3 regions of the Streptomyces cyclosori genome follow, and region 1 is predicted to be linked to each of the others. Evidence: riboswitches for the same ligand, from Rfam matches in the RefSeq annotation. Region 1 holds a riboswitch; each other region holds the start of a gene.

What was found. A riboswitch is a leader RNA that binds a small molecule or an ion and turns the genes downstream of it on or off. The one in region 1 is predicted to bind cobalamin.
Region 2: another riboswitch for cobalamin. It lies ahead of AB5J87_RS12150 (ribonucleoside-diphosphate reductase subunit alpha); the one in region 1 lies ahead of AB5J87_RS26940 (cobalamin biosynthesis protein).
Region 3: another riboswitch for cobalamin. It lies ahead of AB5J87_RS35120 (CoA-acylating methylmalonate-semialdehyde dehydrogenase); the one in region 1 lies ahead of AB5J87_RS26940 (cobalamin biosynthesis protein).

What each region holds. Positions count from the first base shown of each region.
Region 1 is NZ_CP163520.1:6,098,105-6,101,304, forward strand. Features, by position in the region: gene AB5J87_RS26935 (cobyric acid synthase) at 1-623, opposite strand, end outside; gene AB5J87_RS26940 (cobalamin biosynthesis protein) at 620-1,549, opposite strand; cobalamin riboswitch at 1,658-1,800, opposite strand; gene AB5J87_RS26945 (hypothetical protein) at 1,910-2,134, opposite strand; gene AB5J87_RS26950 (anion permease) at 2,163-3,200, opposite strand, start outside.
Region 2 is NZ_CP163520.1:2,758,121-2,761,320, reverse strand. Features, by position in the region: gene AB5J87_RS12150 (ribonucleoside-diphosphate reductase subunit alpha) at 1-1,494, opposite strand, end outside; cobalamin riboswitch at 1,625-1,767, opposite strand; gene mctP (monocarboxylate uptake permease MctP) at 1,898-3,200, opposite strand, start outside.
Region 3 is NZ_CP163520.1:7,971,305-7,974,504, forward strand. Features, by position in the region: gene AB5J87_RS35115 (acyl-CoA dehydrogenase family protein) at 1-259, opposite strand, end outside; gene AB5J87_RS35120 (CoA-acylating methylmalonate-semialdehyde dehydrogenase) at 265-1,764, opposite strand; cobalamin riboswitch at 1,956-2,127, opposite strand; gene AB5J87_RS35125 (SDR family NAD(P)-dependent oxidoreductase) at 2,311-3,060, opposite strand; gene AB5J87_RS35130 (winged helix-turn-helix transcriptional regulator) at 3,154-3,200, shown strand, end outside.

The DNA.
Region 1 (3,200 bases):
GGTTCCAGGAGCGTGACGTCGCCGCGGAACTTGTTGACCATGTACCCCGCCACCAGGGCCTGGTCCTCCGGGCTGAGCAGCGCGGTCGTGCCGAAGAACGAGGCGAACACCCCGCCCCGGTCGATGTCGCCGACCACCACGACCGGCAGTTTCGCCGCCCGCGCGATGCCCATGTTCACGATGTCGGTGCGCCGCAGATTGATCTCGGCCGGGCTGCCCGCCCCTTCGCAGATCACGGCGTCATATGTGCCCCGCAGCCGCTCCAGACAGTCCAGAACGGTGCCCAGGAGTGCTTCCTGGCGTCCGCCGTGGTAGCCGCGGGCGCTCAGTTCGCCCACCGGCCGGCCCATGAGCACGACCTGGCTCGAACGGTCGCTCCCCGGCTTGAGCAGCACGGGGTTCATCAGCGCGGACGGCTCGACGCGCGCCGCCTGCGCCTGCATCGCCTGCGCCCGGCCGATCTCCGCGCCCTCGCGCGTGACGAACGAGTTGAGGGACATGTTCTGTCCCTTGAACGGCGCCACCTTCACGCCCTGGCGCACCAGCCACCGGCAGATGCCCGCGGTGACGACGCTCTTCCCGGCGTCGGACGTGGTGCCCGCGATCAGCAGACCGCCGCTCATGTACGTACCTTCCTCACCGCGACAGCGACGCCCAGGGCCAGCCAGCCCACCCGCCGCGACAGCCGCACCGCTCGTTCGATGTCACCGACCTCGACGGCCCGGCCTGGGCCGTTGAGGACGGGCCGGTGCTCGACCCGTCCGCCGTACGAGAGCGTGCCGCCCAGCCGGACGCCGAGCGCACCCGCGAACGACGCTTCCACCGGGCCCGCGTTGGGGCTCGGGTGCTTGGCCGCGTCCGCCCGCCACGCGCGCGTGGCCGCGCGCGGGGAGCCCCCGGCGGCCACCGCGAGGGCGGCGGTGAGCCGGGCGCCGGGCCAGCCCGCCACGTCGTCCAGGCGCGCCGAGGCCCAGCCGTAGCGCAGGTGGCGCGGCGAGCGGTGGCCGACCATCGCGTCCAGGGTGTTGACGGCGCGGAACGCCACCAGGCCGGGCACCCCCGCGAGCGCCCCCCACACCAGGGCGCCGACCACGGCGTCGGAGGTGTTCTCGGCGACGGACTCGACGACGGCGCGCGCGATGCCGGGCGCGTCCAGGGTCTGCGGGTCGCGCCCGCACAGATGGGGCAGCCGCGCGCGGGCCGCCTCGACGTCCCCCGCGTCGAGGGCGGCGCCGATCGCGCGGGCCTCCCGGCCGAGCGAGGTGCCGCCGACGACGGCCCAGGTGGCGGCGGCGGTCAGGGCGGCGGAGGCGGCCGGCCGGCCGCGCACCGCGCGCGTGGCGAGCAGTGCGGCGCCCGCGGCGCCCCCGGCGCACACGGCGGTGTGCAGCGCGCCCCAGCCCCGGTGGTCGCGCCACAGCGCGCGCTCGACGGCGGCGGCGGCCCGGCCGAACGCCGCGACCGGGTGGCCCCGGCGCGGGTCGCCGAGGAGCAGGTCACCGAGGAGCCCGGCGGTGGCGCCGTACGCGAAGGTGCGGTCGGCACGCATCGGGGTCAGCCCTTCGCAACGCCGCGAGGAACTCCGGTACGGGTGGGGGGTGCCGAGAACTGGCAGGCGCGCATGGCGGTGTGTCCTCACTCAGGGTGTCCGCGCCCTGGTACGACGTCGACCGGCGGTGAGAGTTCCTGGCTCACGGGGATGCTTCCCCGGTGACAGTGGCGGGACCGCGCCGGATTCGCACCGGCTTCCTCTTCTGCCGCCGTAAATGGCTCGGGCAGTCCACCACGCCGGGGAACGCCCGTCAACTCGCTGCTGACCTGCGACGGGAGAGTGTGTTGGGGCACACAGAGAACCGCCCCGCGGCCGTGCCGCGGGGCGGTTCCGGTGGTGCGTGCGACGCGTGCGGCGCTACTTGCCGACGATCAGGTTGATGCCGTACGCGACGGCCGCAGCGCAGAGCGCGAAGCAGAGGTAGGCGGTGGTGCGGGCCACCGTGACGTTGCCCTTGCCGGCCGCCGCGGACTGCTGCTTGCTGAGTCCGACGATGCCGACGGTGAACAGGCCCACCAGGCCGACGGTGACGATGAGGCTGACACCGAAGACGGTGCCGAGAGCTGCCCAGTCGATGTGCATGACGATTCCTTCGGGTGCGCGGCGGCCGTCAGACCGTGGCCGGGCGGGGCGGGTCGGCGGGGGCCACCGGGGCCGGGGCCGCGATGGTCGCCGTCAGGTCGGCGGCCACGGCCACGGCGGCGGCGGTCGGGGGCGGGGTGACGGCGGCCATGGCGGTGGTCACCACGCCCGCGGGCTCGGCCGGGGTCTCGGTGGCGGCGGGAGCGGCGGTGACGTCGTTGTGGTCGACCGGCTCGCGGCGCGACAGCTTCCAGATGAAGCCGGAGCCCGCGACCAGCAGGATCGCCACGAGGACGACGCCCCAGGTGCCCTGGCCGGTGAGGAACTCGGCGCCCGCGCCCACCAGACCGGCGGCCGGCAGGGTCAGGCCCCACGCCACGAACATCCGGGTCGCGGTGGACCAGCGGACCACACCGCCCTTGCGGCCCAGACCCGCGCCCATGACGGAGCCGGAGCAGACCTGGGTGGTGGAGAGGGAGAAGCCGAGGTGCGAGGAGGCCAGGATGACGGTGGCGGCACCGGACTGGGCGGCGAAGCCCTGCGGCGGCGCCAGCTCGGTCAGGCCCTTGCCCATGGTGCGGATGATGCGCCAGCCGCCGAGGTAGGTGCCCATGGCGATGGCCAGGCCGGCCGAGACGATGACCCACATCGGGGGGTTGGCGCCCGGGTGCAGCACACCGCCGGTGACCAGGGCCAGGGTGATGATGCCCATGGTCTTCTGCGCGTCGTTGGTGCCGTGGGCGAGCGAGACGAGACCGGCGGAGGCGATCTGTCCGGCCCGGTAGCCCTTGGCGGTGGCCTTCTCGTCCGTGTTGCGGTTGATCCGGTACGTGAGGCGGGTCGCCAGCATCGAGGCGACGCCCGCGACGATCGGGGCGGCGACGGCGGGCAGCAGCACCTTGGTGACGACGGTGGAGCCGTTGACCGAGGACCAGCCGGCCGACATCACGGCCGCGCCGATCAGACCGCCGAACAGGGCGTGGGACGAGCTGGACGGCAGACCGAGCAGCCAGGTCACCAGGTTCCACAGGATGGCGCCGACCAGGGCCGCGAAGATCACTTCGGT
Region 2 (3,200 bases), 3.3 Mb from region 1:
GGTCGGGTAGAAGTTGATGTCGACGACCCGGTCGAGGAAGGTCACGGCGGTGCGGACGGTCTCGTCCAGCCGCTTCCAGTCGATCTCGCCGGAGGCCAGCACGAAGGAGCCGAGGTTGACCGAGCCGAGGTTGCAGACGGCCGTCTCGCCGTCGTCGGTGACCTCCAGGATCTCGGTGCACAGGTTGGAGGAGTGGACCGTGTGGCCCGGCTCCGCCGTCTGGTTGGCGGTCCGGTTGGAGGCGTCCTTGAAGGTCATCCAGCCGTTGCCGGTCTGCGCCAGGGTGCGCATCATCCGGCCGTACAGGTCCCGCGCCGGCATGGTCTTCTGGGCCAGACCGGCCGCCTCGGCCCTGCGGTAGGCGGCGTCGAACTCGTCGCCCCACAGGTCGACCAGCTCGGGCACGTCGGCGGGGGAGAACAGCGACCAGGTGCCGTCCGCGTCCACCCGGCGCATGAACTCGTCCGGGATCCAGTGCGCCAGGTTCAGGTTGTGGGTGCGCCGGGCGTCCTCGCCCGTGTTGTCCCGCAGCTCCAGGAACTCCTCGATGTCGGAGTGCCAGGTCTCCAGGTAGACCGCCGCCGCGCCCTTGCGCCGACCGCCCTGGTTGACCGCCGCCACGGAGGCGTCCAGCGTCTTCAGGAACGGCACGATGCCGTTGGAGTGCCCGTTGGTGCCCCGGATGAGGGAGCCGCGCGAGCGGATGCGGGAGTAGGAGAGGCCGATGCCGCCCGCGTGCTTGGAGAGCCGCGCCACCTGGTGGTAGCGGTCGTAGATCGAGTCCAGTTCGTCCTGCGGGGAATCCAGCAGGTAGCAGCTGGACATCTGCGGGTGGCGGGTGCCGGAGTTGAAGAGCGTGGGGGAGGACGGCAGGTAGTCCAGCCGGCTCATCAGCCCGTACAGCGAGGCGACCTCGTCGAGCGCGCGCGCCGAGTCGTCCTCGGCCAGGCCCGCCGCGACCCGGAGCATGAAGTGCTGCGGGGTCTCGATGACCTTGCGGGTGATCGGGTGGCGCAGCAGGTAGCGGGAGTAGAGGGTGCGCAGGCCGAAGTAGCCGAAGCGGTCGTCGGCGCCGTCGGCGAGGGAGGCGTCGACCAAGGCGTCCAGCCGGGCCGCGTGCAGCGCGACGAAGTCGGCGGTGCGGTCGGCGATCAGGCCCTCGGTGTGGCCGACGGCGACGGACCGGGCGAAGGAGACCGAACCCTGGGTCGCGGCCTCCTCGGCGATCGTGATCGTCAGCAGCCGGGCGGCCAGACGGGAGTACGCCGGGTCCTCGGAGATGAGGCCGGCGGCGGCCTCGGTGGCCAGCCCACGCAGCTCCGCCTCGTCCGAGCGCGCGTTCCGGCCGCGCAGCGCGGCGGCGGCGACACGGCCGGGGTCGGTGTCCGGCAGATCGGCGGTGAGGTCGGTCAGGGTCCGCAGCAGGGCGGTCCCGGGGGCGTCCGCCTGCTCGTCGGCGATCGCTGAAGCGGGATCCGCAGGGGCGATGGTCACGTGGGGGCACTCCTCGCTCGGCACGGGGCCTTGGGGGAGGGTGCGGGCACACGAACACACCCCATCGGGGGTACGTCGCGTCCACCTGCCCATTCCGCGAGGCCCGGACGTCTGGGCACCCGGACCGGATGGCCCAGGGTGCGCTGTCGGCAGGACCTCGGACTGAACAAAGTGCGCGTATGCACACCAGTACACCGTTGCGGGACAGTTCCGGATTTGCACCGGATTCCCCTGCGTCGACAGCGATGACGAGCATACATCTTGTGCCGGGTTCCGACTCCACCCCCACATGTTGTGTCGCGGTGAAATCATCGCGTGGCAGAGCGTCAACTCGCCTTCCCGGAACGCGACAACGGGCCGCCGGGATTCCCGGCGGCCCGTGTGCGTTCGGTGAAGGGTCGGCTCAGTGCGCGGAGCCCGCCGTCGCCGGGGGCAGCTCGGTCTGTACGCCGGGCTCGCCGGCGTCCGCCGTGTAGTCCTCCGGGGAGGTCTCGTCGACGCCGTCGGGGGCCTTCAGGGCCCGCAGGGCGACCGTGAGGACGACGGTGACGGCGACGTTCAGGACGAACGCGGTGAGGCCGATGTAGCCGATCTCACCGATGCCCGGGATCTCCTTGGAGCTGCCGCCGAAGTGCTTCTGGGTGGGGGAGGCCACCCCGTACGCGGCGAGCGTGCCGTAGAGCATGCCGGCCGCCCAGCCCGCGAGCAGCGCCCAGCGGTGGAACCAGCGGGTGAACAGACCGCCGACCAGCGCCGGGAAGGTCTGCAGGATCCAGATGCCGCCGAGCAGCTGGAAGTTGATCGCGACCGTCTTGTCCATGGTCAGGACGAAGACCAGGGCGCCCACCTTCACCAGGAGCGAGACGAACTTGGAGACCTGGGCCTCCTGCTTCGGCGTGGCGTCCGGCTTGATGAAGTCCTTGTAGATGTTGCGGGTGAACAGGTTCGCGGCTGCGATCGACATGATCGCCGCCGGGACGAGCGCGCCGATGCCGATCGCCGCGAAGGCCACGCCCGCGAACCAGTCCGGGAACATGTCCTCGAACAGCTGCGGGATCGCCAGCTGGCCGTTCTTGACCTTGACCCCGGCCGCGATCGCCATGAAGCCGAGCAGCGCGAGCAGCCCCAGCATCAGGGAGTACAGGGGCAGGATCGTGGTGTTGCGGCGGATGACGTTGCGGCTGCGGGAGGAGAGGGTCGCCGTGATCGAGTGCGGGTACATGAAGAGCGCCAGCGCCGAGCCGAGGGCGAGCGTGGCGTACGTCCACTGGCCCGCTTCACCGGGCACCAGCGCGCCCGTGGGCTTCCCGGCCGCGTTGGGCGTCTCGAACTTGTGGCGGGCCGCGGCGAAGATGTCGTGGAAGCCGCCGAGCTTGATCGGGATGTAGATGATCGCCACCAGGATGACGATGTAGATCAGCGTGTCCTTCACGAACGCGATCAGTGCGGGGGCGCGCAGCCCCGAGGAGTAGGTGTACGCGGCGAGCACCGCGAAGGCGATCAGCAGCGGCAGGTCCTTGACGAACCAGTTGCCGGAGCCGCCGATGCCCATCACGTCCAGCACCGCCTGGATGCCGACCAGTTGGAGCGCGATGTACGGCATGGTGGCCAGGATGCCGGTGACCGCGACCGCCAGCGACAGGCTCTTGGAGCCGAACCGGCCGCGCACGAAGTCCGAGGTCGTCACATAGCCGTGCTTGTGCGAG
Region 3 (3,200 bases), 1.9 Mb from region 1:
GGTACCCGGCGATGGACGGGCAGCCCGTCGCGAGCGTCTCGAAGACGAGGACGCCGTCGCTGCGGGACAGGGCCGAACCGCCGTGCTCCTCGCGGACGTACACACCGGCGAGCCCGAGTGCGGCGGCCCGCTGGATGACGTCGATGGGGAAGTGCTTGTCCTGGTCCCAGGCGACGGCATGGGGGGCCAGCTGCTCCTGGGCGAAGTCGAGGGTGACCTCGGCCAGGGCGAGCTGGTCCTTGGTGAGGGTGGAGGTCATGGCGCTCACCCCATCGTCGGGATGGTGAAGCTCGCGCCCTCCTTGACCCCGGAGGGCCAGCGCGAGGTGACGGTCTTGGTGCGGGTGTAGAAGCGGATCGAGTCCGGTCCGTGCTGGTTGAGGTCCCCGAACCCGGACCGCTTCCAGCCGCCGAAGGTGTGGTACGCGACGGGCACCGGGATGGGGACGTTGACGCCGACCATGCCGGTGTTGACCCGGCGGGTGAACTCGCGGGCGGTGTCCCCGTCGCGGGTGAAGACGGCCACACCGTTGCCGTACGGGTGCTCGCTGGGCAGGCGCAGCGCCTCCTCGAAGTCGGCGGCCCGCACGACGGTGAGTACGGGGCCGAAGATCTCCTCGCGGTAGACGCGCATCTGCGGGGAGACGCGGTCGAAGAGGGTGGCGCCCGCGAAGTAGCCGTTCTCGTGACCGGGCAGGGTGAACCCGCGCCCGTCCACGACGAGTTCGGCGCCCTCGTTCACCCCGATGTCGACGTAGCGGTTCACCCGGTCCAGGGCGTCGCGGCTGACCAGGGGACCGAAGTCCGCCTCCGGGTCGTCGGAGCGGCCGATCTTGAGGGTGGCGATCCGGTCCTTGAGGGCGGTGACCAGGCGGTCCGCCGTCTCCTCGCCCACGGGTACGGCCACGGAGATGGCCATGCAGCGCTCGCCCGCCGAGCCGTATCCGGCGCCGATCAGTGCGTCCACGGCCTGGTCGAGGTCGGCGTCGGGCATCACGACCATGTGGTTCTTGGCGCCGCCGAAGCACTGGGCGCGCTTGCCGTGCGCGGCGGCGGTGGCGTAGATGTGCGCGGCGATCGGGGTGGAGCCGACGAAGCCGACGGCCTGGACGCGCGGGTCCTCCAGGAGCGTGTCGACGGCTTCCTTGCCGCCGTTGACGACGTTCAGCACGCCCGGCGGCAGGCCCGCCTCCAAGAACAGCTCCGCGAGGCGCAGCGGTACGGACGGATCGCGCTCGGACGGCTTGAGGATGAAGGCGTTGCCGCAGGCCAGGGCGGGGGCGGCCTTCCAGAGCGGGATCATCGCCGGGAAGTTGAACGGGGTGATGCCGGCGACCACGCCGAGCGGGCCGCGCAGCGAGTGCACGTCGATGCCGGTGCCGGCGTTGTCGGTGAACTCGCCCTTGAGCAGGTGCGGGATCCCCGCGGCGAACTCGACCACCTCCAGGCCGCGTTGCAGGTCGCCGTGGGCGTCGGCGATCGTCTTGCCGTGCTCGGCCGACAGCAGGCGGGCCAGCGCGTCGCGCTCGCCCTCGACGAGCTGGAGGAAGCGCAGCAGGACGCGGGCGCGCCGCTGGGGGTTCCACTGGCCCCAATCGGCCTGCGCTGACTCGGCGTTGGCGATCGCCGCCTCGGTGTCGGCGCGCCCGGCCAGCGGGACGCGGGCCTGGACGGCGCCGGTGTTCGGGTCGTGGACGTCGGAGAAGAGCCCGGACGTGCCGGTGGTGTGCTTTCCGCCGATGAAGTGGGTGAGTTCTCGGACCATGGATGCCTGCTCTCGTCAGGTCGGCTCCGGGGATGGCACGGCTGGCCGGCGGACGGCACCCGGATCGGGGTGCGCCGCTGCGGCGGGCCGTGAGAACTACGAGCGCGCGGACGTGGTGTGTGCGCGCTCCGCCGGATCACCAGGGTCGTGGGTACAAACCGGTGCCATGCGTGTCTGCTCCATCCTCGTGGACAACACGGAACATCCGCGGCCGGTATCCTGACTCCCGGATCACCATGTGCCGCCCGCCTTCCCGACAGACCTCGTCAGTGGCGTGTGGATGGCAGCACACTCCCCGGTCACAGTGGCGGGACCGTGCCGGATTCACACCGGCTTCCCTGCACCGCGGACCTACTTCCCCGAAGATATAGTTGGACGTCCTAGTAAGTCCAGAGCTTCCCTGACGCGCCTACAGCCGGACCACGCGCATCGTCTCCCTCCTCCCGGCGGCCACCGGCATCGTTGCGGGCCCCGGGCGCGCCGCTGACCTGGCCGGACGCGCCCCTTGGGGTCCGGGCCGCCGGCGGGCCCGTGACTGACGAAGCGTCAGCGCATGCCGCCGGAGGCGAGGATGACGTCTCCGGTGATCCAGCGGGCGTCGTCGGAAGCCAGGAAGGCGACCAGCGGGCCGTAGTCCTCCGGGGTGCCCGTGCGGCCCAGCGGAGTGTCGGCGATCGCCTGCGCTTCCTGTGCCGAGCCCGGGAATCCCATCGCCCTGCTGCCCTCGGTGTCGGAGGGGCCGGGCATGATCGCGTTGACCCGGATGCCGCGCGGGCCCAGCTCCTTGGCCGCGACGATGGTGAACGCGTTGACGGCGCTCTTGGACGCGACATACAGCGAGGCGTACGACGGGTGGGTGAGGGTGCCCGCCGTCGAGACGTTGATGATGGACGCGGCGTCGATGTCGTCCTGCGCGGCCAGGGCCTGGGTGGTGAGGATCGGGCCCAGCAGGTTCGTGTTCATCTCACGCTGGAACTCTTCCTCGGTGATGTGCGACAGCGGTGCGAACGTGACGACCGCCGCGTTGTTCACGAGCACGTCGACCGGCCCGTACTCCTCGCGCGCACGGTCGAACAGTTCGCGCACGTCGTCACCGCGGGTCACGTCCGCCCGGACCGCGATGGCCCGGCCGCCCTTGGCGGCGATGTCCGCGACGACCCGCTCGGCGCCCGCCGCGTCCTCGCGGTAGTTGACCACGACGGCCGCGCCGCTCCCCGCCAGCGCCTTGGCGATCCCCGCGCCGAGACCCTTCGACGCACCGGTGACGATCGCCGTACGCGTGTTGTTGCTGCTCACAGTGGCTCCTTGAACGTTGGTGCTGGTGAAAGTCACCGTAGGAAAGGTGCTTACTGCGGGGAAGTACGTACTTTTTTGTAACCTGATGACGTGATGGAAACTGAGCAGGTCGCGACGGCCGCCCGACTCCTGGCCCACGA